Regions from separate parts of the Klebsiella quasivariicola genome, predicted to be linked through region 1. Evidence: predicted binding sites of a transcription regulator. Region 1 holds the regulator's gene; the other holds the start of a gene.
What was found. Region 1 encodes PhoB, which activates phosphate uptake and scavenging genes when phosphate is short. Its sites were predicted from a motif close to CTGTCATAAAACTGNCNNAT; they were not measured.
Positions count from the first base shown of each region.

Region 2: a site for PhoB is predicted at 4,616-4,635, ahead of serA (phosphoglycerate dehydrogenase). Genes of this name have one in related genera too.

Region 1 covers NZ_CP022823.1:4,310,674-4,326,187, reverse strand. Annotated here, with positions in the region: gene sbcC (exonuclease subunit SbcC) at 180-3,317, opposite strand; gene sbcD (exonuclease subunit SbcD) at 3,314-4,519, opposite strand; gene phoB (phosphate response regulator transcription factor PhoB) at 4,702-5,391, shown strand; gene phoR (phosphate regulon sensor histidine kinase PhoR) at 5,413-6,708, shown strand; gene brnQ (branched-chain amino acid transporter carrier protein BrnQ) at 7,123-8,442, shown strand; gene proY (proline-specific permease ProY) at 8,530-9,903, shown strand; gene malZ (maltodextrin glucosidase) at 10,055-11,872, shown strand; gene B8P98_RS21850 (LysR family transcriptional regulator) at 11,869-12,771, opposite strand; gene B8P98_RS21845 (hydrolase) at 13,039-13,680, shown strand; gene B8P98_RS21840 (antibiotic biosynthesis monooxygenase) at 13,865-14,410, shown strand; gene B8P98_RS21835 (amidohydrolase) at 14,435-15,514, shown strand, end outside.
Region 2 covers NZ_CP022823.1:786,977-802,490, reverse strand. Annotated here, with positions in the region: gene pepP (Xaa-Pro aminopeptidase) at 1-1,096, opposite strand, end outside; gene B8P98_RS04075 (YecA/YgfB family protein) at 1,120-1,698, opposite strand; gene zapA (cell division protein ZapA) at 1,865-2,194, shown strand; RNA gene ssrS (6S RNA) at 2,236-2,419, shown strand; gene B8P98_RS04060 (5-formyltetrahydrofolate cyclo-ligase) at 2,518-3,114, shown strand; gene serA (phosphoglycerate dehydrogenase) at 3,198-4,430, opposite strand; gene rpiA (ribose-5-phosphate isomerase RpiA) at 4,700-5,359, opposite strand; gene argP (DNA-binding transcriptional regulator ArgP) at 5,527-6,420, shown strand; gene B8P98_RS04040 (IS4 family transposase) at 6,467-7,795, opposite strand; gene B8P98_RS04035 (oxidative stress defense protein) at 7,912-8,688, opposite strand; gene argO (arginine exporter ArgO) at 8,778-9,413, opposite strand; gene B8P98_RS04025 (small-conductance mechanosensitive channel MscS) at 9,565-10,422, opposite strand; gene fbaA (class II fructose-bisphosphate aldolase) at 10,613-11,692, opposite strand; gene pgk (phosphoglycerate kinase) at 11,790-12,953, opposite strand; gene epd (erythrose-4-phosphate dehydrogenase) at 12,993-14,021, opposite strand; gene tkt (transketolase) at 14,406-15,514, opposite strand, start outside.

The DNA.
Region 1 (15,514 bases):
CTCCCTCGGGAGAGGGGAATCGCAATAGCGTGCGAAATTACAGACCGGCGCCGGACGGTTCCCTCTCCCTCCGGGAGAGGGGAATCGCAATAGCGTGCGAAACTACAGACCGGCGCCGGACGGTTCCCTCTCCCTCCGGGAGAGGGTTAGGGTGAGGGGACATTGCAATAATTAGGACCTCATTCCACCGCAAACGCTCTGTCCAGCCGGCTATAGCCCAGGCCGTTTATCTTCTTCACTTTGATCTGCACCGGAATACGTTCCTTCATTGCCTCCACATGGCTGATTACCCCGATAATTTTACCGCTGGCGTTAAGGGCATCCAGGGCGTCCAGCGCCGTGTCGAGCGTTTCGCTGTCGAGGGTGCCGAAGCCTTCATCAAGAAACAGGGAGTCAATCCGCGTCTTATGGCTCACCAGGTCTGACAGCGCCAGGGCCAGCGCCAGGCTGACGAGGAAACTTTCGCCGCCGGAGAGGGTGCGGGTGTCACGCACCGCGTCGGCCTGCCAGGTATCGACAACCTCCAGCTCCAGCGCCTCGCTGGCCTTGCGTTGCAGCAGATAGCGGCCGTGCAGGCGGTTGAGCTGCTGGTTTGCCAGCCAGACCAGATTATCGAGGGTCAGCCCCTGGGCGAATTTGCGGAACCGGTCGCCGGTGCTGGAGCCGATCAGTGAGTTGAGATAGCTCCAGTCGTCCGCCAGCTGCGCCGCCTCTGCAATCTGCTGCCCCAGCGCCTGCTGCTGCTGACGACTCGCTTCGTCCTGCCTGAGCTGCTGGCGGATCTCACCCTGGCGGGTGGTGTTGTCCCGCAGCCGCTGGGCAAGGGCGTGCAGCTGCGTTTGCAGGGTGGGGATGTCCGTGTCCGTCCCTTGCGGCCGCAGCGCCAGATGCGCCTGTTGCTGCCGGGTCGCCTGCTCGCAGAGCACCGTCGCCTGCTGGAGCTGCTGCTCCAGCGTCTGTTTTAACTGCGTCAGCCGCTGGGCGGTCTCGTCATCCAGTAGCGCGGCGAGGAACGCCTCCCGATCGCTGAAGCGGCTGGCGGCCAGGGCAGCCGTGAATTGCGTCTGTGACTGGTCCAGACGCGCCGTTTCTTCGATCTCCTGCTGCTGCTGGGCGACAAGCTGGCTGTGCAGCGACAGGCATTCCTCGTGGATTTCACGCCAGTTGTCGGGGATAACCGGCTCAGCCTCCGCGTCATCCTCATCGCCGGGGGGCAGCGTATCGAGCAGCGGTTTCAGGGCGGCGATCTGCTCCTGGAGCACGCCATGCTGCGTCTGTTGCGCCTGCCACCGGGCAAATTCATTTTCACGAGCGTGCAGCCAGGCGGCTTCTGCGCCTTCTTCCGGCAGGCTGAGCGACAGCGTCAGCAGGGCGTTCTCCAGCCCCTGGCGCGTGGTCTCCAGCTGCTGGTGAGCCTGGCGCTCCAGCGCCTCCTGATCGTTGAGCTGGCTCTGCAGCATCAGGCGCTGGCTGAGCTCATAAAGCTGCTGCTCGTAGCGCGCCTGCTCCTGCATCCAGTCGTTTATCTCTTGCGCAATATCCCGCGTGACCTGCAGCGAGGCGCAGGTCTCCTGCCACGCTTTAGTGAGCGCTTGCTCTTCCTCTGTGAGCCGTCGGGCCGCTTCGGTCTCACGCTGGAGCTGTTGCGTCAGGGCGTTGACCTGCCCGAGGACCAGCAGACCTTCTTCTTTCAGCGCGGCGACCTCTTTTTCCAGCGCATCGCGGCGACGCTGGTTATCCGTGACCGTCAGCGAAGCGTATTGTTCAATCGCCGGGTGTTCACAGGCGCCGCACAGCGGGCAGGGTTTACCCGCTTCGAGCCGCGCGCGGTAGCCTTCCAGATCTTTAATCGTTTCTTCCCGCTGGCAGAGCGCCTTCAGGTCGAGATAGTGCTGGTTTTTGTCTTTATATTGCTCCCGACGTTGCGTGAGGGTGGCATTGAGTTTTGCCTGCTCCGTTTGCGCCTGCTGGATGTTCTCGGCGCTCTGCCGCAGGCGTTTGTGCAACTGCTGATGCTGTTCATGCAGCGAGACCAGCCGCTGGCGCAGCGGCCGCGACTGCGTTTGCTGCGCCATCGCCGCCGCGACGTCCTCTGCGGACAATGACAGGGAGCTGGCCGGCAGAGCGGCCAGCTTCTGGCGCAGCGCGGCCAGGCGGGTGGTCTGAGCCGCCAGCTGCTGTTTATCGCGCATCAGTTGCGAAAATTGCGCCCGCCAGCCGGCAATTTCCTGGCCCCATAAGCGGAATCGATCATGGGCCGTCAGCCACTGCGCCAGCTCCGTCAGTTCAGCCTGACGCTGCTGCTGGGTGCGCAGGGCGCCCTGACGAATGCGCGCGCGCTGCGCGGTGCTGGCAAGTAAGCGAGCATTTACTTCGTTGATCCGCTGGCGGGTTTTCGCCAGACCAGCTACCTGTTCCTGCTGACGCTCCCACAGGGGACGTAACTGGGCGGCGGGCTGGGCCAGCTCAAGCTTCGCCAGCGTCGGGGCGGCGTCGGCCAGCGCCTGGCGGGCCCGCTGCTGTCGGGTGACCGCCTCCTGCTGCTGTTGCGCCAGTTCGTCGCGGCGGGTCAGCCACTGGAGCTGCTGCTGTTGGCTTTGCTGCTGTACCAGCAGAGCTTTTTCTTCGTCAGTAAGTACCTGCAAACTTTCCTGCAGCGCCTGCTGCTGGGCCTCCGTCAGCAGAACGATACCCGCCGCCTGGGCTTCGAACTTCTCCAGCGCGTGGCGAGCAGCTTTGTGCTGTTCGTAGACCATGGCTGAAATCTGGCCGTAGATTTCCGTGCCGGTCAGCTCCTCCAGCAGCTCCGCGCGATCGCTCGGCTTCGCGTTCAGGAAGGCGGCAAATTGCCCCTGGGAAAGCAGCATCGAGCGGGTGAAGCGGCCATAGTCGAGGCCGGTAAGCGTCGCGGTTTGTTCCAGCTTATCCGAAACCTTATCGGCGAGGATTTTGCCGTCGGCGCAGCGCGCCAGCTCGACGCGGGGTGCCTGCAGATTGCCATCCGGCTGGTTACGCGCCCGATTCTGGCTCCAGAAAGCGCGGTAGGCGATGCCTTTGACTTCAAATTCCACCTCCGCCAGACACTCGGCGGTATCGCGGGTCATCAGATCGTTTTGCGACTGGGAGACTTTATTCAGGCGCGGCGTCTCGTGATAAAGCGCCAGGCAAATGGCATCGAGCAGGGTGGTTTTGCCGGCGCCGGTGGCGCCGGTAATAGCAAACAGGCCGTTGCTGGCAAACGGCTCGGCGGTAAAGTCTATCTTCCATTCGCCCTTCAGGGAGTTGAGGTTTTTCAGTCGCAGGCTCAGGATTTTCATGCGTTTTCGTCCTCCGCGGTGAGCGTATGCAGCGTATGGGTGAACAGCTCATGCAGCCGGGCGCGCTTGTCATCGTCAATCTCGGTCAGCGCCAGCCGACGCTCAAACACCTCCTCCACCTTCAGTTCGCTGAGGGTCTCCCGCTGGGCGCCAAGCAGAATTTTCTCGCGCTGCTCGCGGCTGCGGCGTACCAGCAGCACTTCCACCGGCAGATCCTCCGTCAGCGCCTGAATATGACGCTGAATATCGTGCAGGTAGTCCTCGGTGGTGATTTCGATATCCAGCCACACCGGCGGGTCCTGCTCGACGCCGCGCCACTGCTCCAGTCGGGCGGTGATGGCGGCCAGATCGCCTTTGATCACCGCCAGCGGCTGGGTAACGGGGACTTCCAGCGTCTCTACGGCGCTGAGTCGCCCGTCGTTAAAGCTCACCAGGTGCACCGATTTCGCTTTGCCGGTTTCATCAAAGCTCAGCGGCAGCGGCGAACCGCTGTAGCGGATGTGTTCGCAGCCGCCGACCACCTGCGCACGGTGGATATGGCCCAGCGCAATGTAGTCGGCAGGGGGGAAGTGTTGCGCCGGAAAGGCATCGAGTGTGCCGATATAAATGTCGCGAACGGCATCGCTTTTACTGGCGCCGACGGTGGTCAGGTGGCCGCTGGCAATGATGGGCAGCGGCCGATCGCCGCGCAGCGCGCAGGCCTGCTGATACTGCTGCTGATAATAGTCGCTGATGGCGTGCAGCAGTTGTTGCTGCTTTTCCCGGCCGGAGTGGCCGGCCTGGCTGGTCACCAGTTCGCGCGGGCGTAAAAACGGCACCGGGCAGAAGATGGCGCCCGGGGTGCCGTCGCGCAACGGCAGCTCAATAGGCGCATGGCCAGCGTTCGCCACCACGGTGGTGTGTAAAAAGGCGAGGATATCGCGCGATTCATTGAGCATCGCCACTGAATCGTGATTGCCCGCCAGCACCACCAGGCGACAGCCGGTCTGCTGCAGCTGGACGACGAAACGGTTATACAGTTCGCGAGCGTAGCTTGGCGGTGAGCCGGTATCAAAAATATCGCCGGCTACGATAATGGCGTCGACTTCATACTCCTGCGCGCGGGCCAGCAGCCAGGTCAGGAAGGCATCATGTTCGGCGGCGCGGCTTTTGCTGTAAAAATTCTGGCCCAGGTGCCAGTCGGAGGTGTGAAGGAGGCGCATAAATCTTCCCTAGCGAAAAAAGCATGGGCGGCAGTATACCATTTGTCGGCGGGGGGTAAGTCCGCGCCGTGCTTCAAAATACCCGATCATCAGATCGTCATTTTTTTCATAAATCTGTCACAAAAGTGACGCATAATGACGCCGCACTCCTATACTGATGGCTAAAAAACACAGGGTAAATAATGGCGAGAAGAATTCTGGTCGTTGAAGATGAAGCTCCAATCCGCGAAATGGTCTGCTTTGTTCTGGAGCAAAATGGCTTTCAGCCCGTTGAGGCGGAAGATTATGACAGCGCGGTGAATCAACTCAATGAACCCTGGCCTGATTTGATTCTCCTTGACTGGATGCTGCCGGGTGGTTCGGGGCTGCAGTTTATTAAGCTGCTCAAGCGTGAGGCGATGACGCGGGATATCCCGGTGGTGATGCTGACCGCGCGTGGGGAAGAAGAAGATCGCGTTCGCGGTCTGGAGACCGGCGCGGACGACTACATTACCAAGCCTTTCTCTCCGAAAGAGCTGGTGGCGCGGATCAAAGCGGTGATGCGCCGCATTTCGCCAATGGCGGTGGAAGAGGTGATTGAAATGCAGGGTCTGAGCCTCGATCCCTCGTCGCACCGGGTGATGACTGGCGAAAGTCCGCTGGACATGGGACCGACGGAATTTAAATTATTGCACTTCTTTATGACCCACCCGGAGCGAGTGTACAGCCGCGAGCAGCTGCTGAACCACGTCTGGGGAACCAACGTCTATGTGGAAGACCGTACGGTGGACGTCCATATTCGCCGCCTGCGCAAAGCGCTGGAACACAGTGGCCATGATCGCATGGTGCAAACGGTTCGCGGCACGGGCTATCGTTTCTCCGCCCGTTTCTGAATTTCGACAGGAGTGTGACCCGTGCTGGAACGGCTGTCATGGAAAAGGCTGGCGCTGGAGCTCTTTTTAGCGTGTATTCCGGCCCTGATTCTGGGGGCATTTTGGGGGCATTTGCCGTGGTTTTTACTGGCGGCAGTGACCGGTTTGCTGATCTGGCATTTCTGGAATTTGATGCGTTTATCGTGGTGGCTATGGGTAGATCGGAGCATGACTCCCCCGCCTGGCCGCGGTAGCTGGGAACCGTTGCTGTATGGTCTGCATCAGATGCAGATGCGTAATAAAAAGCGTCGACGTGAGCTGGGAAGCCTGATTAAACGCTTTCGCAGCGGCGCGGAATCGCTGCCGGATGCGGTCGTCCTGACCACGGAAGAGGGGGCCATTTTCTGGTGTAATGGCCTCGCGCAGCAGATTTTAAACCTGCGCTGGCCGGACGACAGTGGTCAAAATATTCTCAACCTTCTGCGCTATCCCGAGTTCGCCAACTATCTGAAACAGCGTGATTTTTCTAAGCCACTCAACCTGGTGCTCAATAACGCTCGCCATCTGGAAATTCGCGTGATGCCTTACACCGACAAGCAGTGGCTGATGGTGGCGCGCGACGTGACGCAGATGCATCAGCTGGAAGGGGCGCGGCGAAACTTTTTCGCCAACGTCAGCCATGAACTGCGCACCCCGCTGACGGTGCTGCAGGGCTATCTGGAGATGATGCAGGAGCAGGTGCTGGAAGGGGCGACCCGGGAAAAAGCCCTGCACACCATGCGTGAGCAAACCCAGCGTATGGAAGGTTTAGTAAAGCAGCTGCTGACGCTGTCGCGTATTGAAGCCGCACCGGCGCTGGCGATGAATGACCGCATCGACGTACCGATGATGCTGCGGGTGGTGGAGCGTGAGGCGCAAACCCTCAGTCAGGATAAGCAGACGTTGTTTTTTACTGTCGATGAACACCTTAAGGTGCTGGGCAATGAAGAGCAGCTGCGCAGCGCCATTTCTAACCTGGTTTATAACGCGGTGAACCACACCCCGCCGGGGACCGAAATTCGCGTCAGCTGGCAGCGAACGCCGCAGGGGGCGCTGTTCAGCGTTGAGGATAATGGACCGGGCATTGCACCGGAGCATCTTCCCCGCCTGACCGAGCGTTTTTATCGGGTGGATAAGGCTCGCTCCCGACAAACCGGCGGCAGCGGCCTGGGTCTGGCGATCGTCAAACACGCGGTTAACCATCATGACAGCCGGCTGGAAATCGACAGTACGGTGGGCAAGGGAACCCGTTTTAGTTTCCTGCTTCCGGAACGATTAATTGCCAGAAACGACGACTGAACGGCGCGCTGTCAGCTTATCTTGCCAATGACCAGCTTCTGCTGGTCATTTTCATTGGCAGTCGTTTTTTGCTCGCCTATTTAATGAACGTGTGCTGCTTTTTTGTTCGCATGATAAGCCACAGGTTTTCCATCAATATGGTAAATGATTCTGGCATGAAAGGCATAACCAGCATAATCATCTGCTTTTGCGATCGTGCCTTGCTTTAAAACGTTATAAGCGTTTAAATTGCGCCAGCGCAGTCGATGACAGACTGCTTTTGCGTGGTAATACCAAAAACAATTCTTTCCCACGCCGCTTCGGGAGCATATCTCGCTAAGTTTACCGGCAATGGCCGCTGTATCGTCCCTGAGAGGGGAGCGCGGTATTTTTCCATTTATTTACAACACCACATCCACAGGCAGTAATGAATTTATGACCCATCAGTTAAAATCTCGCGACATCATAGCGTTGGGCTTTATGACCTTCGCGTTGTTCGTTGGCGCAGGCAACATTATTTTCCCTCCGATGGTGGGCTTACAGGCGGGCGAGCACGTCTGGACGGCGGCGATCGGCTTTCTGATCACTGCGGTGGGGCTGCCGGTGCTGACGGTGGTCGCGCTGGCGAAAGTTGGCGGCGGCGTTGAAAGCCTGAGCACCCCGATTGGTAAAGTGGCGGGTATCCTGCTGGCGGTGGTGTGTTATCTCGCGGTGGGACCGCTGTTCGCGACCCCGCGTACCGCAACCGTCTCCTTTGAAGTTGGGATTGCCCCGCTGACCGGCGACGGTCCGCTGCCGCTGCTGATCTACAGCGTTATCTACTTCGCGCTGGTGATCCTGGTTTCGCTCTATCCGGGTAAACTGCTGGATACGGTCGGCAATTTCCTTGCGCCGCTGAAAATTATTGCCCTGATCGTGCTGTCGGTTGCCGCCATCATCTGGCCGGCGGGCCCGATTAGCGATGCGCTGGAAGCGTATCGTACCGCGCCATTCTCCAATGGCTTCGTCAACGGCTACCTGACCATGGACACCCTCGGCGCGATGGTGTTCGGGATCGTCATTGTCAATGCGGCACGCTCTCGCGGCGTCAGCGAAGCGCGTCTGTTGACCCGCTACACCGTCTGGGCTGGCCTGATGGCGGGCGTCGGTCTGACCCTGCTGTACCTGGCGCTGTTCCGTCTGGGCTCTGACAGCGCCACCCTCGTGGACCAGTCCGCCAACGGCGCGGCGATCCTCCACGCCTATGTGCAGCATACCTTCGGCGGGGCGGGCAGCTTCCTGCTGGCGGCGCTGATCTTCATTGCCTGTCTGGTGACGGCGGTAGGCCTGACCTGTGCCTGCGCTGAGTTCTTTGCCCAGTATCTGCCGTTCTCCTATCGCACGCTGGTGTTTATCCTCGGCCTGTTCTCGATGGCAGTTTCCAACCTCGGCCTGAGCCACCTGATTCAGGTGTCGATTCCGGTACTGACCGCTATCTATCCACCGTGTATCGCACTGGTTGTATTAAGCTTTACCCGCGGTTGGTGGCATAATTCGTCCCGCGTTATCGCACCGGCCATGTTTATCAGCCTGATGTTTGGTATCATTGACGGGATTAAGTCATCGGCGTTTGCCGCAATTCTGCCGGGCTGGACCGCGCGTCTGCCGCTGGCGGAGCAGGGCCTGGCCTGGCTGATGCCCACCGCCGTGATGGTGATCCTCGCGGTGATTTGGGATCGCACTGCCGGACGTCAGGTGACTTCCAGCGCGCATTAACTGGCGTTGAGGACAAGCGTTTAACCACGGGACTTCGGGTTCCGTGGTTTTTTATTTTTTGTGTTAAACGGCATTGAAAAGACCACGATGGAAAGTAGTAACAAGCTTAAGCGCGGGCTAAGCACCCGGCATATCCGCTTTATGGCCCTGGGTTCCGCCATCGGCACCGGGCTTTTTTACGGCTCAGCCGACGCCATTAAGATGGCCGGACCCAGCGTACTGTTGGCCTACATTATCGGCGGCGTCGCGGCATATATTATTATGCGGGCGCTCGGTGAGATGTCGGTGCATAACCCTTCCGCCAGCTCCTTCTCCCGCTATGCCCAGGAAAACCTTGGCGGTCTGGCGGGCTATATCACCGGCTGGACCTACTGCTTTGAAATTCTGATCGTCGCCATCGCTGACGTTACCGCCTTTGGTATCTATATGGGCGTCTGGTTTCCGACGGTGCCGCACTGGATCTGGGTGCTCAGCGTAGTGCTGATCATCTGCGCCGTTAACCTGATGAGCGTTAAGGTGTTTGGCGAGCTGGAGTTCTGGTTCTCATTCTTCAAAGTGGCCACTATCATCATCATGATCCTCGCCGGTTTCGGCATCATTATCTGGGGGATCGGCAACGGCGGCCAGCCGACGGGGATTCATAACCTGTGGAGCAACGGCGGCTTCTTCAGCAACGGCTGGCTGGGGATGGTGATGTCGCTGCAGATGGTGATGTTCGCCTACGGCGGCATCGAAATCATCGGTATTACCGCCGGTGAGGCGAAAGACCCGGAGAAATCTATTCCGCGCGCCATTAACTCGGTGCCGATGCGCATTCTGGTGTTCTATGTCGGCACGCTGTTCGTCATTATGTCCATCTATCCGTGGAACCAGGTGGGAACCGACGGCAGTCCCTTTGTCCTCACCTTCCAGCATCTGGGCATTACCTTCGCGGCCAGTATTCTTAACTTCGTGGTCCTCACGGCTTCGCTGTCGGCGATTAACTCTGACGTGTTTGGCGTGGGCCGTATGCTGCACGGCATGGCTGAGCAGGGCAGTGCGCCCAAAGTGTTCGCCAAAACCTCGCGTCGCGGTATTCCGTGGGTGACGGTGATGGTGATGACCATTGCGCTGCTGTTTGCGGTGTATCTCAATTACATCATGCCGGAAAACGTCTTCCTGGTGATCGCCTCTCTGGCCACCTTCGCCACCGTATGGGTATGGATTATGATCCTGCTGTCACAGATTGCCTTCCGCCGCCGTCTGTCGCCAGAAGAGGTCAAGGCGCTCAAGTTCAAAGTCCCTGGCGGGGTGGTGACCACGGTGATTGGTCTGCTGTTCCTGGCCTTTATTATCGCCCTGATCGGCTATCATCCTGATACCCGTATCTCGCTGTACGTCGGTATAGCATGGATCGCCCTGCTGCTGTTGGGCTGGGTCTTTAAGACCCGCCGTGAGCGCCGTCTGGCGCAGGCGCAGTAATCAACACCGCCCCGGTCAGCACAGCGCGACCGGGGCGGCTTGTGGTATGGCGTCCTCCCCCGTTATCCTCCCCCAAAAAATCCTGTGACGATGAGTTCTGCGCCTGATGGCTATGGCAAGGTGTGCCCATTCTGCACAATGAGGATTCACGATGTTGAAGGCATGGCACCTTCCGGTTGCACCCTTTATCAAGGTGCAACAGGACCGACTGTTTATTACCCTGTGGTTAAGCGGTGAGGCGCTGCCGCAGCGGGTTACGCTGCGCGCGGAAGAGGATAACGAAGAGCTGTCGCTGCCGATGCAGCGGCTCCGTCAGGCGCCGCAGCCTGGCGTGGTGGCATGGCGCGGTGAAATCTCTCTCGCCAGCGGTCAGCCGCGCCGTCGCTACAGCTTTAAGCTGCTGTGGGCCGACCATCAGCGCTGGTTTACGCCACAAGGTTTCACCCGCTTCCCGCCGGCCAGGCTGGAGCAGTTCGCCATTGACCTGCCGGATGCCGGCCCGCAGTGGGTGGCCGATCAGGTTTTCTATCAGATTTTCCCCGATCGCTTTGCCCGCAGCGCCGCACGTGAGGCTGACCAGGATGCAGTCTATTACCATCATGCGGCGGGACGGGAGATTGTGCGCAAGGCGTGGGACGAACCGCTAACCGGCGAAGCGGGCGGGTCGACGTTCTACGGCGGCGATCTCGACGGCATCAGCGAAAAACTTCCGTATCTGAAGCAGCTCGGCGTCACCGCCCTCTATCTGAACCCGGTTTTCGCCGCCCCCAGCGTGCATAAATACGATACCGAGGATTATCGGCGCGTCGATCCGCAGTTTGGCGGCGACGCGGCGCTGCTCCGGCTGCGCCACAACACCCAGCGGGCGGGGATGCGCATGATCCTCGACGGCGTGTTCAACCATACCGGCGATTCCCATCCCTGGTTCGACCGCCACCAGCAGGGCAGCGGTGGCGCTGGCCATTCCCCGGATTCGCCGTGGCGCGACTGGTTTACCTTCTCAGAGGAGGGGCAGGCGCACAACTGGTTGGGCTATGCCAGTCTGCCGAAGCTCGACTATCGGTCGACCAGCCTGGTCAACGAGATCTATGCCGGTGAGGACAGCATTGTACGCCACTGGCTGAAGGCGCCGTGGAGCATGGACGGCTGGCGCCTGGACGTGGTGCATATGCTGGGCGAAGGCGGCGGGGCGCGGAATAACCTGCAGCATATCGCCGGCATTACCCAGTCGGCGAAGCAAGCGCAGCCGGAAGCCTTTGTCTTTGGCGAACATTTTGGCGACGCGCGCCAGTGGCTGCAGGCGGATGCCGAAGATGCGGCGATGAACTATCGCGGCTTTACCTTCCCGATCTGGGGATTCCTTGCCAATACCGATATCTCCTACGATCCGCAGAAGATAGACGCCCAGACCTGTATGGCGTGGATGGATAATTATCGCGCCGGACTGTCGCATCAGCAGCAGCTGCGGATGTTTAACCAGCTCGACAGCCATGATACGGCGCGCTTTAAATCTCTGCTGGGCAAAGACGTGGCGCGCCTGCCGCTGGCGGTGGTGTGGCTGTTCAGCTGGCCGGGGGTACCGTGCATTTACTACGGCGACGAGGTGGGGGTGGATGGCAATAACGATCCGTTCTGCCGTAAACCGTTCCCGTGGGACCCGGCGCTGCAGGATACCCAGCTGCTGGCGCTGTATCAGCGAATGGCGAAACTGCGTAAGGCCCACCAGGCGCTGCGCTACGGCGGCTGTAAGGTGATTTACGCCGAGGATAACGTGGTGGTGTTTGTCCGCGTCTACAAACAGCAGCGGGTGCTGGTGGCGATTAACCGCGGGGAAGCCTGCGAAGTGGTTATCGAGGATTCCCCGCTGCTGAATGTGGCCGGGTGGACGCTGCAGGAGGGCGCTGGCGCCTTCCAGGACGGGGTGCTGACCCTCCCGGCTATCTCCGCCAGCGTCTGGTCAGGCCGTTAACGGTAGAGCTGGCTCAGCAGGTCGTCGTCGAGGAGTGCCTCCCGCCACCAGCGCTGAGCCAGCCCATCATTCCCGCTGCGCCAGGCCATATAGGTAATATCCTTTTCCCGCCAGCTGGCGACGCTTTTTTCCACCAGACTGCCTTTTTCCAGCCACGGGCGGGCGATATGACGCGGCAGAAAGCCGCAGCCCAGCCCGGCGCACAGCAGTTCGACTTTACTGCTGAAATCATCGACGCCGATTTGCGGCTGCTCGTCGAGAAGATTGCTGTTCAGCGGATGGCAGTAGCGGGCGCTGTCGCGGATCACGATGGCCCGATGCTGGCTGAGCTGTTTATTGGTCAGCGGCCCCTTCGCCTGAGCCAGCGGGTGGTCCGGGGCGACCACGAAGAGATTATCCAGCGTGCCGAGGGTTTGCCATGACCACTCCGCGGAGGTGGGCGGCTCATTGATGGCGCCGAGAATGATATCCGCGCCATGATGGGTCAGCTCTTCCCACGAACCGGCGAGGGTATGATGGCTGAAGTTCAGTCGCGTCTGCGGGTTTTGCGCGTAAAACTCGGCGATCAGCGGCAGCAGGGCAGAAAAAGGAAACGAGGCGTCAAGGGCGATGGCTAGCTCTCGCTCCCAGCCCGCGCTCAGCTGCTGGGCCTGCTTTTCCAGATCTCTGGCGGCGTTCAACAGCTGCCGCCCCTTCTCCAGCATCAGCCGGCCGGTATCGGTAAATTTTGCCCGATGGCCGGAACGATCCAATAGTACGATGTCCAGATCGCTCTCCAGCTTCTGGATCATATAGCTCAGGGCGGCAGGGGTTTTATACAACGACTCCGCGGCGGTGGCGAAAGAGCCGTGTCGGTCCAGGGCATCAAGGATCATCAATACATCAAAGTTTACGCGCATGTGAAGCTATCCATTAATTTGTTTTCCCCTGTTGTACCTAAGCGCAATAATCAAAGCCAGTGAATAAATCAGAACAGTTTGACGTAAAAATTTGATTAAAACCGACGTGAATAAATTTCGGTCGCGGCAAAAAATATAAACCATAAAAAAACCTTAATAAGTTGTTAGAAATTACTGGCTATACTCAACATGCTTTATCACTCAGGATCCACACGACACATTAACCATCATGTCATCTTGTTAACTCATTGATTAATAGGGTATTTAATGTCTATTCGTGAACTGCTCGATCCCACTAATTCCGCGCTTATCTTTATTGACCACCAGCCGCAGATGTCATTTGGCGTGGCGAATATCGATCGCCAGACCCTGAAAAATAACACCGTGGCGCTGGCGAAAGCCGGTAAAATTTTCAATGTGCCGATGATTTATACCTCCGTAGAGACCAAAAGCTTTAGCGGTTATATCTGGCCGGAATTATTGGCTGTACACCCTGACGTGAAGCCGATTGAACGTACCTCAATGAACTCCTGGGAAGACGACGCGTTTGTCGCCGCGGTGAAAGCGACCGGCCGTAAAAAACTGGTGATCTCCGCCCTGTGGACCGAAGTCTGCCTGACGTTCCCGGCGCTGATGGCGCTGGAAGCGGGCTATGAAGTTTACGTGGTGACGGATACTTCCGGCGGCACCTCCGTTGACGCTCATGAGCGTTCCATTGATCGGATGGTGCAGGCGGGCGCCGTGCCGGTGACCTGGCAGCAGGTGCTGCTGGAGTACCAGCGCGACTGGTCACGCAAAGCGACCTACGATGCGGTAATGGATCTGGTGCGCGAACACAGCGGCGCCTACGGGATGGGCGTGGATTACGCTTATACCATGGTGCATGGCGCGCCGGAGCGTAAAGCGTAAATCACTTTATCCTTCAGGCTGCCTCTTTGTTGGCTGCGTTTGTCCGCCCCGCTCACTGACTTATGTCAGCTCGCCGGGACGAACGAACTTGCCGCCTCGACGCAGCATGAATGATGTTGTGTATGGTCATCTATGGCTAATGGCGGGAACCATCCTGCCATTTCCCTGAAGCAAGGAACTCGTCATGGCGCAGCAAAAATCGGTGACCCTGGTTATCAGCCATCTGCTCGATCCGCAACACAGCCAGCGCTACGAAGAGTGGCTGGGTAAAATCATGCCCATTGCGGCAGAATTTCCCGGCCATCTCGGGGCGAATGTGATCCGTCCCGCCGCAGGGCAGAATCTGTGGAGCGTCATTATCCGCTTCGACACGCTGGAGCACCTCTACGCCTGGACGCAGTCGGAAACCCGCCGTCAGCTGGTGGCTGAGATTGCCCCGCTGCTGACGGAAGGCGATCGGACGGAAGTGCGGACCGAACCGGCCTTCTGGTTTACCCCGCCGGCGGCGAACGTACGCCAGCCGCGGCGCTGGAAACAGTTTCTGATCACCCTGCTGGTGATTTTTCCCAGCACCAACCTGGTGCCTGCGGTCACTGGCACACTGTTACCGTCGCTTAAAGGAAGCCTGCTGCTGCACCTCATCAATGATGCCTGCGTGGTTGCGCTGGTGGTCTGGTTCTGGATGCCCATCGTGACCCGCCTGTTTGCTGGCTGGTTAAAGAAAAACTGAGTCAGCCTCCTCAAGGAGTGCGTTATGTCGCAAACTGCCACACTGATTCTGACCCACGGTCAGATTCATACCCTCGATCGCGCGAACCCGCTGGCGGAAGCCGTGGCCATCGCCGACGGAAAAATTGTTGCCACCGGCAGCCACGCTCGGATCATGAGCTTTGCCGCCGAGGGGACGCAAATCGTCGATCTCAAAGGGCATACGGTGATCCCGGGCCTCAACGATTCGCACCTGCACCTGATCCGCGGCGGGTTGAACTACAACCTTGAACTCCGCTGGGAGGGCGTCCCCTCGCTGGCCGATGCCCTGCGCATGCTGAAGGATCAGGCCGATCGCACACCCTCCCCGCAGTGGGTGCGAGTGGTCGGCGGCTGGAGCGAATTCCAGTTCGCTGAACGGCGGATGCCGACGCTGGAAGAGCTGAACGAGGCGGCGCCTGATACGCCGGTGTTTGTGCTCCATCTCTACGATCGCGCGCTGCTGAACCGCGCGGCGCTGAAAGCTGTGGGTTATACCAAAGAGACACCGGATCCGGCGGGGGGAGAGATCGTCCGCGATAGCCACGGCAACCCAACCGGGATGCTGATCGCTAAACCGAACGCCATGATCCTCTACGCCACCCTGGCCAAAGGGCCGAAGCTGCCGCTGGAACTGCAGGTGAACTCCACCCGCCAGTTTATGCGCGAGCTGAACCGACTGGGGCTGACCAGCGCCATCGACGCCGGGGGCGGCTTCCAGAACTATCCGGAAGATTACGAAATTATCGAACAGCTGCATGCGAAAGATCAGATGACCGTGCGCATCGCCTACAACCTGTTTACCCAGCGGCCGAAGCAGGAGCAGGACGATTTCGAGCGCTGGACCGATATGCTGAAGCCGGGGCAGGGCACCGACTTCTATCGCGCCAACGGCGCCGGCGAGATGCTGGTGTTCTCGGCGGCGGATTTTGAAGATTTCCTGCAACCGCGGCCGGATCTGCCGCAAGGCATGGAAGATGAGCTGGAGCGGGTAGTGCGCCATCTGGTGGAGCATCGCTGGCCGTTCCGCCTGCATGCCACCTATGATGAGTCCATTAGCCGGATGCTGGACGTGTTTGAGAAGGTG
Region 2 (15,514 bases), 2.0 Mb from region 1:
TGTCGTAATTGCCGACATCGTGCACATCCAGACCCAGCCAGTGACTCAGGCCGTGCATGAAGTACGGGCGGTGGGCGTTGTTGGCGATGAGCTCGTCAATCTCGCCTTTCAGGATCCCCAGCCGTACCAGGCCGGTGATCATAATGCGCACCACTTCCTGATTAACCTGATAAATGGAGGTGCCCGGACGATACAGATCCAGCGCGGTTTCCAGCGATTCCAGCACGATATCGTAGATTTCACGCTGCGGCTGGGTGAACTTACCGTTAACCGGGAAGGTGCGGGTGATATCGCCCGCATAGCCGCGGTATTCGCAGCCGGCGTCAATCAGCACTAAATCGCCATCACGCAGTTCGGATTCGTTTTCGGTGTAGTGCAGAATGCAGCCATTTTCGCCGCCGCCAACGATGGTGTTATAGGACGGGAAACGCGCGCCATGGCGGTTGAATTCATGGAGAATTTCGCCCTCCAGCTGATATTCAAACATGCCGGGGCGGCATTTTTCCATCGCCCGGGTATGGGCCAGCGCGGTGATCTCCCCGGCGCGACGCATCACGGCAAGCTCTTCCGCGGATTTAAACAGGCGCATCTCATGCACCATGGGCCGCCAGTCGATGACCGAATTCGGCGCCTGCAGATTCTGACGCGAGCCTTTGCGCAGTTTTTCGAGGGCGTTGAACACAATCTCATCGGCATAGGCATATTCGCCCTGGGCGAAATAGATAGCGTCCAGGCCGTTGAGCAGCTGATACAGCTGCTGGTTGATTTCGCTAAATGCCAGCGCCCGGTCGACGCCAAGCTTCGCCGGCGCGGCCTCCTGGCCCAGACGGCGACCAAACCAGATCTCAGCGGTCAGATCGCGCACCCGGTTAAACAGCACGCTATGATTGTGCGTTTCATCGCTTTTGATCAGCACCAGCAGCGCTTCCGGTTCATTGAAGCCGGTGAAGTACCAGAAATCGCTGTTCTGCCGGTAGGGATACTCTGAATCTGCGCTACGCACCGCTTCCGGTGCGGCGAAAATCAGCGCCGCGCTGCCTGGCTGCATCTGCGCCAACAGCGCCTGGCGACGCGAGAGAAATTCCTGCTGAGTCATGACGCCCCCTGAACGAATTTTAGTTAGTGTAATGTCGGTTTGCGGACTTCCGGTGCGGTTGGCTGCTGACGCGCAAAGGTGTCGTGGCACAGCAGTGCGGCAACGCGGACATACTCGATAATCTCCTCCAGAGACATCTCCAGCTCTTCCTGATCTTCGTCTTCATCGTAGCCCAGTTGGGCAATATTACGCAGATCGTCAATCGCCTCCCCGGTCTCGTCTTTCACTTTATCCAGCTTCGGCTGGCTGACGCCAAGGCCAAGCAGGAAGTGGTTGACCCAGCCGGCAAGGGCGTCGGCGCGGTCGAAGACGCTTACCGCATCGCCTTCCGGCAGATACAGCTGAAAGAGGAAACCGTCGTCATCCAGAGAGTCACTGATGGCGGAATGCATGTTACGCAGCGCCTGAGCCAGCTCATGACCAAAGGCAAGGCCTTCGTTGGTCAGGTCGTGTACCAGCGGCTGCCAGCTGCTGTCCGTGTTGCCGCCGCACAGCAATCCGCTGATCAAACCGTGCATTTCGGCCGGGGTGAGACCTACCCCTTGTTGGTTCAGTAACTGGTCTACATCGTTGTAACCAGGCATTTCGTTCTGTATAGACATGCGCATTCGTCATCGTTGGGAGGAATATTCATGGTATGCTACCACTTTGGACCCTGGTGAACCAGAATAGGGCTTGTATCTTCGCACCAGGGTAGCTATAGTGTCGCCCCTTCGCAGACCCGGGTCAGGGTGTGAAGGCAGCGCAGTCAATCAGCAGGAAGGTGGCATGTCTGCACAACCCGTAGATCTCCAAATTTTCGGCCGTTCACTGCGAGTGAATTGCCCGCCTGAACAAAGGGATGCCCTGAATCAGGCAGCTGAAGACCTTAATCAGCGGTTGCAAGATTTAAAAGAACGCACTAGAGTCACAAATACTGAGCAGCTGGTCTTCATCGCCGCGTTGAACATCAGCTATGAGTTGACTCAGGAAAAAGCGAAGACCCGCGACTACGCTTCCAGCATGGAGCAGCGCATTCGGATGCTTCAGCAGACCATCGAACAAGCATTGCTTGAGCAAGGTCGCATAAGCGAAAGACCAGGGTCGAAGTTTGAATAACACTTTGCAGTTAACTGTGTTAGAGTAATTCCAGGAACAAAATTTCTCTGAGATGTTTGCAAGCGGGCCAGTCCCCTGAGCCGATATTTCATACCACAAGAATGTGGCGCTCCACGGTTGGTGAGCATGCTCGGTTCGTCCGAGAAGCCTTAAAACTGTGACGACACATTCACCTTGAACCAAGGGTTCAAGGGTTACAGCCTGCGGCGGCATCTCGGAGATTCCCTTCCTTACTTCGTATTATCCCCCACATCTGTTTTCGGCTGATGCCGCTCTGTATTACACTTGCCCGTATTGTTTCGCCTGCTCGTAATGAGACCAGCATGACCCTACAGCCCGATACCCTGCTCTCCCGACAGCACATTCGCCAGCAGATCCGCGAGCGTCGACGCGCGCTCAGCCCGGAGCAACAGCGGCAGTTTGCCCTGCAAGCCGCAGAGCGGATGATGGCCTGGCCGCCGGTGGTTCTCGCCCATACCGTGGCGCTGTTTCTTTCTTTTGACGGCGAACTGGACACCCAGCCGCTGATCGACCAGCTCTGGCGCACCGGCAAGCGGGTGTATCTGCCGGTGCTACATCCGTTCAGCCCAGGCAATCTGCTGTTCCTACACTACCATCCGCAGAGCGAACTGAGAGTGAATCGCCTGAAAATCCGCGAACCGAAGCTCGATGTGCGGGACGTGCTGCCGCTGGCTGAACTCGATGTGCTGGTGACCCCGCTGGTGGCCTTCGATGCCAGCGGCCAGCGGCTGGGAATGGGCGGCGGTTTTTACGACCGCACGCTGCAAAACTGGCAGCAGTATCGCCTGCAGCCGGTGGGCTACGCGCACGACTGCCAGCAGGTGGAAAGCCTGCCGAGCGAAGAGTGGGATATCCCGCTGCCGGCGGTCATCACCCCGGGAAAAACCTGGTGTTGGTAGGTACGCGGGGACGAGAATTTCAGCCTGGAAAGTATTAACAAAAAAACGGGCAGGTACGCGCCCTGCCCGAGAGGCAAAAATGATTAGAACAGCAGACGGGCGCGGATAGTCCCCGGGATCGCTTTCATTGCCTGCAGCGCCTGCTGGGCAACATCCTCTTCCGCTTCAATATCAATAACCACGTAACCCATCTGCGGCGACGTTTGCAGATACTGGGCGGCAATGTTGATGCTCTGCGCGGCGAAGATCTGGTTGATGGCGGTCAGGATGCCCGGCCGGTTTTCATGGATATGTAGCAGACGGCGACCACCGTGCAGCGGCAGAGAAACTTCCGGGAAGTTAACTGCCGACAGGGTTGACCCGTTGTCAGAGTACTTCGCCAGCTTGCCAGCTACTTCCAGACCGATGTTCTCCTGCGCTTCCTGAGTGGAACCACCGATGTGCGGAGTCAGGATCACGTTATCAAACTCGCACAGCGGTGAAGTGAAGGGATCGCTGTTGGTCGCGGGTTCGGTCGGGAAGACGTCGATAGCCGCCCCGGCCAGATGCTTACTGGCCAGCGCATCGCACAGCGCCGGGATGTCCACCACGGTACCGCGGGAGGCGTTGATCAGCAGTGCGCCCGGCTTCATCAGCGCCAGCTCTTCCGCGCCCATCATATTTTTGGTGGAGGCGTTTTCCGGCACGTGCAGGCTGACCACATCGCTCATGTTCAGCAGGTCGGAGAGATGCTGTACCTGAGTGGCGTTGCCGAGCGGCAGTTTGTTTTCAATATCATAGAAGAAGACATGCATGCCCAGCGATTCCGCCAGAATGCCAAGCTGGGTGCCGATGTGGCCGTAGCCAATGATGCCCAGCTTTTTACCACGAGCTTCGAAACTACCGACCGCTTGCTTGTTCCACACCCCGCGGTGCGCTTTGGCGTTGGCTTCCGGCACGCCGCGCAGCATCAGCAGCAGCTCGCCGATCACCAGTTCGGCCACCGAACGGGTATTGGAGAATGGCGCGTTAAATACCGGAATACCGCGCTTCGCGGCGGCGTTCAGATCAACCTGGTTGGTACCGATGCAGAAGCAGCCAACTGCGACCAGTTTTTCCGCCGCGGCGAAAATCTCTTCAGTCAGATGGGTACGGGAACGCAGGCCGATGAAATGGGCATCACGGATCGACGCTTTCAGCTGTTCGGAATCCAGCGCGCCTTTATGAAATTCAATGTTGGTGTAACCCGCTGCGCGAAGGCTATCGATTGCCTTTTGATGCACACCTTCAACCAGCAGAAATTTAATCTTGTCTTTTTCCAGTGATACCTTAGCCATTTCCCCGTCCTGTTTTGTCTTAACTGATGTCGTGCTGAACGAAAGTTCGTCTGAGCAACATATCAAAAAAAACTATCGCGGCAATATGAACGTTTGCGTCACCGTCCTGAAGAAATGTCATCCACAAGGAAATGACAGGACAAAACACCAGAAAGAGGAGGAATGGTAGTTTGTAAATCAGATTGGTTGCATAAATGTGACAGAAGTCACCAAATTGCGCCAGGTGAAAAAATATTTGCGAGGGAGCCGGTTGGCTCCCTGCGGACAGACTATTTTACGATGGTCTTCACACCGTCGGCAGTGCCAATCAGCGCCACGTCGGCGCCACGGTTGGCGAACAGCCCCACGGTCACCACGCCAGGAATGCCGTTGATCGCGTTTTCCAGCGCGATAGCATCGAGAATTTCCAGACCGTGTACGTCAAGGATCACGTTGCCGTTATCGGTCACCACGCCCTGACGGTACTCCGGGCGGCCGCCCAGCTTAACCAGCTGACGCGCCACGGCGCTGCGCGCCATCGGAATGACTTCAACCGGCAGCGGGAATTTGCCCAGAATATCAACCTGCTTGGAGGCGTCGGCGATGCAGATAAATTTATCCGCCACCGAGGCGATAATCTTCTCGCGGGTCAGCGCCGCGCCGCCGCCTTTGATCATCTGCATGTGGCCATTGATCTCATCCGCGCCGTCAACGTAGATCCCCAGGCGATCGACACTGTTGAGATCGAAGACGGTGATCCCGAGGCTCTTGAGCTTTTCGGTGGAGGCGTCAGAGCTGGAAACCGCCCCTTCGATCTGCCCCTTCATGGTGCCCAGCGCATCAATAAAATGGGCCGCCGTCGAGCCGGTGCCTACGCCGACAATAGTCCCTGGCTGTACGTATTGCAGCGCCGCCCAACCTACCGCTTTTTTCAGTTCATCCTGCGTCATAATTATGGTCCGAGATGTGAATGCCTGTGGCGCATTATAGAACATCGACAGTGGAAATGTCCCTGCGATGCAGATCACACAACTGAGCAGACCAATTTCGTCTGTATCAAATAAAAATTTATGTCATAGTGCGAGATAACGATTAGTTATGGGGGCACGCCAGAATAATGAAACGACCGGACTACAGGACACTACAAGCACTGGATGCGGTGATTAGGGAACGAGGATTTGAGCGCGCCGCGCAGAAGCTATGTATTACCCAGTCCGCCGTCTCACAGCGTATTAAGCAGCTGGAAAATATGTTCGGCCAGCCGCTGCTGGTGCGTACCGTTCCGCCGCGCCCCACCGAGCAAGGACAGAAACTGCTGGCCCTGTTGCGCCAGGTTGAACTGCTGGAGGAGGAGTGGCTGGGCGATGAACAAACCGGTTCCACACCGCTGCTGCTGTCGCTGGCGGTGAACGCCGACAGTCTGGCCACCTGGCTGCTGCCGGCGCTGGCCAACGTTCTGTCAGACTCCCCTATTCGTCTCAACCTGCAGGTGGAAGATGAAACCCGCACCCAGGAGCGTCTGCGCCGTGGTGAAGTGGTGGGCGCAGTCAGTATCCAGCCACAGGCGCTGCCAAGCTGCCTGGTGGATCAGCTCGGCGCGCTCGATTACCTGTTTGTCGCTTCAAAAGAGTTTGCGCAACGCTATTTCCCGAACGGCGTGACGCGTTCGGCGCTGCTGAAAGCGCCGGTCGTCGCCTTCGACCATCTGGACGATATGCATCAGGCGTTCCTGCAGCAAAACTTCGATCTGCCGCCGGGCAGCGTGCCCTGCCACATCGTCAACTCGTCGGAAGCTTTCGTGCAGCTGGCGCGCCAGGGCACGACCTGTTGTATGATCCCGCATCTGCAGATCGAAAAAGAGCTGAAAAGCGGCGAGCTTATTGACCTCACGCCCGGTCTGTTCCAGCGTCGTATGCTGTACTGGCACCGCTTTGCGCCGGAAAGCCGCATGATGCGCAGGGTGACCGATGCGCTCATCGACTACGGTCACAAGGTGCTGCGTCAGGATTAAATGGCAGGCGTAAAAAAAGCCACTTCAGAGTAGTAATGCCAGTCAGTTAAGCAACTGACTGGCCCTTTCTCAGGGCGGTGGTGTATTTCTGAGGCCTCTCTTTCACCACCCTTGGGAAGACCCTTTCCCTCCTTATCGGTAACTTGACTAACTGCCCCATACTTTCAAGATCACGCATCAACTCCGGGATACGACCCGGTGAAGCGCCCTGCAACGTCATTAGCATCCGCATCACCATCCCGCAGGACTCTGAGAAGCTCAGCTGATTTGGCCAGTATCCTTTCAGTTGCCCTGCCATTTTAATCATCTGATATCTCACCAGATTATAAGCCAGCAACACGCCCCACAACTCCTGCTCCACAAGCTCCGGCTTTTTACTTCTCAGTGTCAACCTGCTCAGTTGCATCGTCTGCTTTATCTCCCGGTAACCCAGCTCAATTTCCCAGCGATAGCTATACAGATCCGCCATTTCCCCGCCGGGGTAGCGCATGGCGTCCGTCATCGACGTCAGCAGATGGCAGACTTTTCCTTTGCGCGTGATGGTCAGCAGGCGGGCTGTCATCTCATTTCCCAGACCCGGCCACTTTTTTCGTGCCTGCGGGCTGGTTTTCAGCTTCACCAGGTGGTCGCCTTTACCCAGTTTTCTGACCTCTTCGTACTGCGCGCCTTTTTTCAGAGGGATCAGCCAGTGCCGGTGTTCTCCCGCCTGGTTCCATGCGTTCAGCAGACCCAGTGAGTAATAGCCTTTATCCATTAGCGTCAGGGTGTTATCGCCGGTTTGCTCTATAAGTTTCTCCGCGAGCGCATTTTCGCTGTCTTTCATCGTGCCGAAGGCTGCTGCCGTCAGCAGATGGCTGGTCAGCTCCATCTGGCAGACCATTTTAACCTGTGGGTAGAGTGCCGGGTTTCCGCCATGCGTCTGGCGGGGGAAGGCGATATCGTTCTCTGGTGTGTCCGGTGTGCGCCAGAACACACCATCAATGGCCAGCAGGGTCAGGCCGCACCAGTGTGGATGCGGCGTGGCGTTATGCCAGAGCTGTGCTGTCTGCGAGAATACGCGGCGGACGGCTTCGCTTCCCAGACGCTGACGGGCCTGGATCACCGCGCTGGGGGCGACGAAGGGACGACTGCCCGGCAGCATGATGTCCAGACGGTTGACGATCTGATGAAGGGGTTCTTTACGTTCAAGCGCCATGCCGACAATGCACCAGACCATCATTTCCAGCGGCAGGCGACGCTTGCGCAGGGTGACGGTACCGGCTTCGGCCAGACAGCGGGAAATGAGTTCCGGGTCCAGATAGTCGCCCAGAGAAGTCAGTGGGTTACGCAGAGAATCGTAACGGGATACCAGATCAAGAGCCTGTCCAATGTGCATAAAAAAATCCGGAAACGGGTGAGCATTTCCGGATTCTTACACAGCCACTGGATCGATCAACTGATCCTTAACTGATCGGCATTACTTCAGAGTAGTGGCTTTTTTGTTTCTAACGCTTACTGCGCTGGTTTCGGCGCTTCTGCCGGTTTCGGTGCTTCAGCCGGTTTTGCCGGCGCGGCAGCCTGCGCTGGTTGCAGTTCAAAGACCACATCAACCTGATCGTCAAACTGAATCGTCGCCTGCTCGTAGGTTTCCTGCGCGGAAACCGGCGCGGCATCAGCCGCCTTCATCATACGAACCATCGGGCTCGGCTGATAGTTAGAGACGTGGTAACGCACGCTGTAAACCGGCCCCAGCTTGCTGTGGAAGCCAGCCGCCAGCTCCTGCGCCTGATGCACGGCATCATCGATCGCTGCTTTACGCGCTTTATCTTTGTAGGCATCCGGTTGCGCAACGCCCAGCGATACGGAACGAATTTCGTTCAGCCCCGCTTTCAGCGCGCCGTCCAGCAGACCGTTTAGTTTATCCAGCTGGCGCAACGTCACTTCCACGGTGCGCACCGCGCGATAGCCTTTCAGAATGCTTTTCCCGTTCTGATAGTCATAATCAGGCTGGGTACGCAGATTCGCCGAACTGATATCCTTTTTGGCAATACCGCTCTTTTCAAGGAAAGAGAGATATTGCGCAACGCGATCGTCAGCCTGTTTTTTTGCCGACGCGGCGTCTTTTGCCGACACGTTCACTTCGATCGCCAGGGTGGCGATATCCGGAACCGCGGCAACGCTTGCTGTGCCTGAAGTCACAATGTGCGGACCATCCGGCAATTCGCTGGCCTGTGCCGCCATAGTGCTAAATCCGAGTGCTGCCGCCAGGGCTAAAACTTTTAACTTCACTGTCGTTTCTCCATGTTACTTAAATCGCCCTTACGGGACGCATGCCAGCAAGCTTAGCGCGTACAGCGGGAAAGTCCATCGGACAACGCTTAGTTGAATAACGCCTGGAGATGACTGACGCCCTCTTTTGCCAGCTGAAACGCAATAAACCACATGACGGCACCGACCACAATATTGATGATCCGCTGGGCTTTGGCGGTACGCAGCCGCGGCGCCAGCCAGGCAGCTAACAGCGCCAGACCAAAGAACCACAGGAAAGAGGCGCTAATGGTCCCCAACGCAAACCAGCGCTTCGGTTCGACGGCCAGCTGGCCTCCCAGACTGCCCAGCACCACAAAAGTATCAAGGTAAACGTGCGGGTTCAGCCAGGTGACCGCCAGCATGGTAATAATGATTTTCCAGCGCCCCTGCTGCATCACCTCAGCATTGGCGAGTTCAATGCTCTGACTAAACGCCGTTTTCAGTGCGCCGAAGCCATACCAGAGTAAAAAGGCTACGCCGCCCCAGGTCACGATTGCCAGCAGCCACGGGGATTGCATCAGCAGCGCGCTGCCGCCAAAAATGCCGGCGCAGATCAACAGCAGGTCGCTGAGCGCGCACAGCAGGGCAATCATCAGATGATACTGACGACGGATCCCCTGATTCATTACAAAAGCATTTTGCGGGCCAAGCGGCAAAATCATTGCCGCTCCCAGGGCAAGGCCCTGAAAGTAATAGGTAAACATAAGGATTTTTCCGCTGTGTTCGAGAGTGGCGCTGACTATATCGCGAATGGATTATTAGCGGAAATTGAAAGTATTAATCATTAATTAGAACAGCTAATAACACACGATAAAAAAAGGCCGGCATAGCCGGCCTGTCTCATTCAATGGCGGTTTACTCTGCTTTTTCCGGCAGGCGCACCACATGAACATCCATCTGCGGATAAGGGAAGCTGATACCGTTGGCGTCAAATTCGCGCTTGATACGCTCGAGGACATCCCAGTAGACGTTTTGCAGATCGCTGCTCTTACTCCAGACGCGAACCACGAAGTTCACCGAGGAGGCGCCGAGTTCGTTCAGGCGTACGGTCATTTCGCGATCGCGCAGAATTCGATCGTCAGATTCGATAATCGAGGTCAGCAGCTGCTTCACCTTGTCGATATCGGCATCGTAGGAGACACCGATGATAAACTCATTGCGGCGCGCCGGTTCGCGGGAGAAGTTAATGATGTTGCCGGCGATGATTTTCCCGTTCGGCACCACCACTACTTTGCCGTCGGCGGTACGCAGGGTGGTGGAGAAAATCTGCACGTTCAGCACCGTACCCGCCACACCGCCAAGGTCGACATACTCGCCAGCGCGGAACGGGCGGAACATCACCAGCAGTACCCCTGCGGCAAGGTTCGACAGCGACCCTTGCAGCGCCAGACCGACGGCCAGACCGGCGGCACCCAGCACGGCAATGACCGAGGCGGTCTGCACGCCTACCCGGCCCAGCGCGGCAATCAGCGTAAAGGCGATAACCGCATAGCGCACCAGCGCAGAGAGAAAATCGGCCACGGTAGCGTCAATTTTACGCGCCAGCATCAGGCGGTTGACGGTATTCGAGACGATGCGCGCCACGATCATCCCGACGATCAGAATAGCGATCGCCGCAACGATGTTGACGGCATAGCTTAGCAGCAGCTCCTGGTTGCGTGCCAGCCACGTCCCGGCGTGGTTGATGCTATCGACAACGTTCAAATCTTCCATTTAACATTCCTTATGAATCCCCTGGGGGAAAGTAAAAAACTCAGCCTGCGACAGGGCAGTCAGGTTATAGGGTAAACAATAAGTGCGCGTTTTGCCAAATGGATCACAGTTTTCCTCCGCGCTATCCTGTTGTTAAGATAATAAAAAAGCCCGCATTGCTGCGGGCTTCAGAGTAAGAAACAGATTTTTCTTACAGAACGTCGATCGCGTTCAGCTCTTTAAATGCCTGCTCCAGACGAGTCACCATGGAAGTCTGTGCAGCACGCAGCCATACGCGCGGATCGTAGTATTTCTTGTTCGGCTGGTCTTCGCCTTTCGGGTTGCCCAGCTGGCCCTGCAGGTAAGCTTCGTTCGCTTTGTAGTACTGCAGGATACCGTCCCAGGTTGCCCATTGGGTGTCGGTATCGATGTTCATTTTCACCACACCGTAGCTGACGGAGTCTTTGATTTCCTGAGCGGAAGAACCGGAACCGCCGTGGAACACGAAGTTCAGGCTGTTGTGCGGCAGGTTGTGTTTCTTGGAAACATATTCCTGAGAGTCGCGCAGGATGGTCGGGGTCAGAACCACGTTACCCGGCTTGTACACGCCGTGTACGTTACCGAAGGAAGCCGCGATGGTGAAGCGCGGGCTGATTTTGCTCAGCTCGGTGTAGGCGTAATCCACGTCTTCCGGCTGGGTGTACAGTGCGGAAGCGTCCATGTGGCTGTTGTCCACGCCGTCTTCTTCACCGCCGGTGCAGCCCAGTTCGATTTCCAGAGTCATGCCCATTTTGGCCATGCGAGCCAGGTACTTAGAGCAGATCTCGATGTTTTCGTGCAGAGACTCTTCGGACAGGTCGATCATGTGGGAAGAGAACAGCGGTTTGCCGGTAGCGGCGAAGTGTTTTTCACCAGCGTCCAGCAGGCCGTCGATCCACGGCAGCAGTTTCTTCGCGCAGTGGTCAGTGTGCAGGATAACCGGTACACCGTAGTGTTCAGCCATCTGGTGCACGTGGTGCGCGCCAGAGATAGCGCCGAGGATAGCAGCACCCTGAGGAACGTCAGTTTTCACGCCTTTACCTGCGATGAACGCTGCGCCGCCGTTAGAGAACTGAACGATAACCGGAGAGCGAACTTTAGCAGCAGCTTCCAGAACGGCGTTGATGGAGTCAGTACCTACGCAGTTTACCGCCGGCAGTGCAAAGTTGTTTTCTTTCGCTACCTGGAACACTTTCTGAACGTCGTCGCCAGTGATGACGCCCGGTTTTACGAAATCAAAAATTTTAGACATGTTACTTAGTCCTGTATCTGTATCTTCGACCGTTGAAGAAGGTTCGCGAGCCCTTAAGCGCGCTGAAAAACAGGCGGGTTTCCCCGCCTGAACTGAATTACTGCTTAGCGCGCTCTTCGAGCATCGCTACTGCCGGCAGGACTTTGCCTTCGACGAATTCAAGGAATGCGCCGCCGCCAGTGGAGATGTAGGAAATTTTGTCAGCGATGCCGAACAGGTCAATCGCTGCCAGGGTGTCACCGCCGCCGGCGATGGAGAAACCTTCGCTGTCCGCGATAGCGTTAGCCACGATTTCAGTCCCTTTACGGAAGTTCGGGAACTCGAATACGCCAACCGGGCCGTTCCACAGGATAGTTTTGGCGTTTTTCAGGATATCAGCCAGTTTCTGTGCGGAAACGTCGCCGAGGTCCAGAATCTGCTCGTCATCTTTGATGTCGTTAACAGATTTCAGGGTCGCAGTGGCGGTTTCGGAGAACTCGGTCGCGACGCGAACGTCAGTCGGAACCGGGATATCGCAGGTGCTCAGCAGGCGTTTGGCTTCGTCAACCAGGTCTGCTTCGTACAGGGATTTACCCACGTTGTGGCCCTGAGCAGCAACGAAGGTGTTAGCGATACCGCCGCCCACGATCAGCTGGTCAGCGATTTTAGACAGGGAATCCAGAACGGTCAGTTTAGTGGAGACTTTAGAACCACCAACGATAGCGACCATCGGACGAGCCGGCTCTTTCAGCGCTTTACCCAGCGCGTCCAGTTCAGCGGCCAGCAGCGGGCCTGCGCACGCTACGTCAGCAAATTTGCCGATGCCGTGGGTGGAAGCCTGCGCACGGTGTGCAGTACCGAAAGCGTCCATGACGAACACGTCGCACAGCGCGGCGTATTTTTTGGACAGCGCTTCGTCGTCTTTTTTCTCGCCTTTGTTGAAGCGAACGTTTTCCAGAACCACCAGCTCGCCGGCAGCCACTTCCACGCCGTCCAGGTAGTCTTTAACCAGACGTACCGGGTTGGACAGTTTGTCTTTCAGGTAATTAACAACCGGCAGCAGAGAGAATTCTTCGTTGTACTCGCCTTCGGTCGGACGACCCAGGTGAGAAGTAACCATGACTTTCGCGCCCTGCTTCAGCGCCAGTTCAATGGTCGGCAGAGAGGCACGGATACGTGCGTCGCTGGTTACTTTCCCGTCTTTAACTGGTACGTTCAGATCCGCACGGATAAAAACGCGTTTACCAGCCAGATCCAGATCGGTCATCTTAATTACAGACATGGTGAATCCTCTCGTTGATTCATAAAGTTTTGTCGACGTTTATGCGTCGAACCTGAAACCAATAGCCGCCATCGCTAACGTCGTGTCGAGCATTCGGTTAGCAAAGCCCCATTCGTTATCGCACCAGACCAGCGTTTTGATCAGATGCGCGCCACTGACCCGGGTTTGCGTGCCATCGACGATGGCACTGTGCGGATCGTGGTTAAAATCTGTCGAGACCAACGGTAATTCCGTATAGTCAACTATACCATGAAATGCACCTTGTGCTGCTTTTTGCAGCAACTGGTTGACTTCACATGCTTTTACCGGTTTTTTTACCGTCACGCTCAGGTCAATTGCCGTCACGTTTATCGTCGGTACCCGCACGGCAATCGCTTCAAAACGGTCGTTAAACTGCGGGAAAATACGCGTTATCCCTGCCGCCAGTTTGGTATCCACCGGAATGATCGACTGGCTGGCCGCGCGGGTACGCCGTAGATCCGGATGGTAGGCGTCAATCACCTGCTGGTCATGCATCGCCGAGTGAATGGTGGTGACGGTGCCGGACTCGATGCCATAGGCATCATCTAACAGTTTAATGATCGGAATAATGCAGTTGGTGGTGCAGGAGGCGTTGGAGACAATGCGGTGCTCGGCGCGGAGTTCATCCTGATTGACGCCATAGACCACCGTCGCGTCGAGGTCGTTACCGCCGGGGTGGGAAAAGAGCACTTTCTTCGCCCCCGCCTGCAGGTGCGCTTCACCGTGCTCACGGCTCCCGTAAACGCCGGTGCAGTCAAGCACTACGTCTACCGCCAGCTCGCGCCAGGGCAGCGCCGCAATGGTCGGCTCATGCAGCAGACGGATGGCATCATCACCAACAAACAGCTGCTCGCGCTCCTGACGGACATCCCAGGCGAAACGGCCATGGCTGGTGTCATATTTCAACAAATGCGCGATGCCCGCAGCATCCGCCAGTTCATTGATTGCCACCACGGTGATTTCCGCACGACGCCCGGATTCATATAGAGCACGAACCACGTTGCGTCCAATGCGACCGAAGCCATTAATCGCGATGCGAATGGTCATAGATCTCCTGCAAGGCTGTCCCTGTTATAGAGGTGGCTGACAGAGTAATCCAGCAACGCTCTGAGGGGAACCTTACCAGCTGCAAACTGCGACTGATTGATTAATTGTCGAACATTTAAACGACTGAAACGCTTCAGCTAGAATAAGCGAAACGAGGAATAAAAGGAATGTTTGTCCAGTGCAATAAACCAGCTATATGACTCACATCACATTTTCGCTGGAATAATTTACAAGTACATTACATGATTCAGGAATAGCCGATACAAAAAAGCCGGGTGCGAGGTAACAGAAAAACGGTAACCCAGGGGTTACCGTTTTTGGTGTTTGCCCCTCTCCTGTGGGAGAGGGTTGGGGTGAGGGCATCAGCCCGCACCGTACCAGCAATTACAGCAGCGCTTTCGCTTTAGCGACCACGTTGTCGACGGTGAAGCCGAACTCCTCGAACAGCTGCTCAGCCGGCGCAGACTCACCGAAGGTGGTCATGCCAACGATGGCGCCATTCAGGCCAACGTATTTGAACCAGTAGTCCGCAATACCGGCTTCCACAGCAACGCGCGCAGAAACGGCTTTCGGCAGTACGGATTCACGGTAGGCCGCATCCTGCTTGTCGAATGCGTCGGTAGACGGCATGGAAACCACGCGCGCCTTCACGCCTTCGGCAGTCAGTTTGTCCCACGCGGCCACTGCCAGCTCAACTTCAGAACCGGTGGCGATGAAGATCAGTTCCGGCTGGCCGGCGCAATCTTTCAGCACATACCCGCCGCGGGCCGCGTTTGCCAGCTGCTCTGCGGTACGCTCCTGCTGCGCCAGGTTCTGACGGGAGAGAATCAGCGCGGTCGGGCCGTCCTGACGCTCCACGCCATATTTCCACGCAATCGCGGATTCCACCTGGTCACACGGACGCCAGGTGGACATGTTCGGGGTCACACGCAGGGAAGCCACCTGCTCTACCGGCTGGTGAGTCGGGCCGTCTTCGCCCAGACCGATGGAGTCGTGGGTGTAGACCATCACCTGACGCTGTTTCATCAGCGCCGCCATACGTACCGCGTTACGCGCATACTCGACGAACATCAGGAAGGTGGAGGTGTACGGCAGGAAACCGCCGTGCAGCGCGATACCGTTGGCGATAGCGGTCATACCGAACTCGCGTACGCCGTAATGAATGTAGTTACCCGCGGTGTCTTCGTTGATCGGCTTAGAGCCAGACCACAGGGTCAGGTTGGACGGCGCCAGGTCGGCAGAACCGCCGAGGAATTCCGGCAGCAGCGGGCCGAAGGCTTCGATGGCGTTCTGAGAGGCTTTACGGCTGGCGATTTTCGCCGGGTTGGCCTGCAGCTTCGCGATGAACTCGTTAGCTTTGGCGTCGAAGTCAGACGGCATCTCACCTTTCATACGACGGGTGAATTCGGCCGCTTCCTGCGGGAAGGCTTTGGCGTAAGCCGCAAACTTCTCGTTCCATGCGGCTTCTTTCGCCTGGCCTGCCTCTTTCGCAT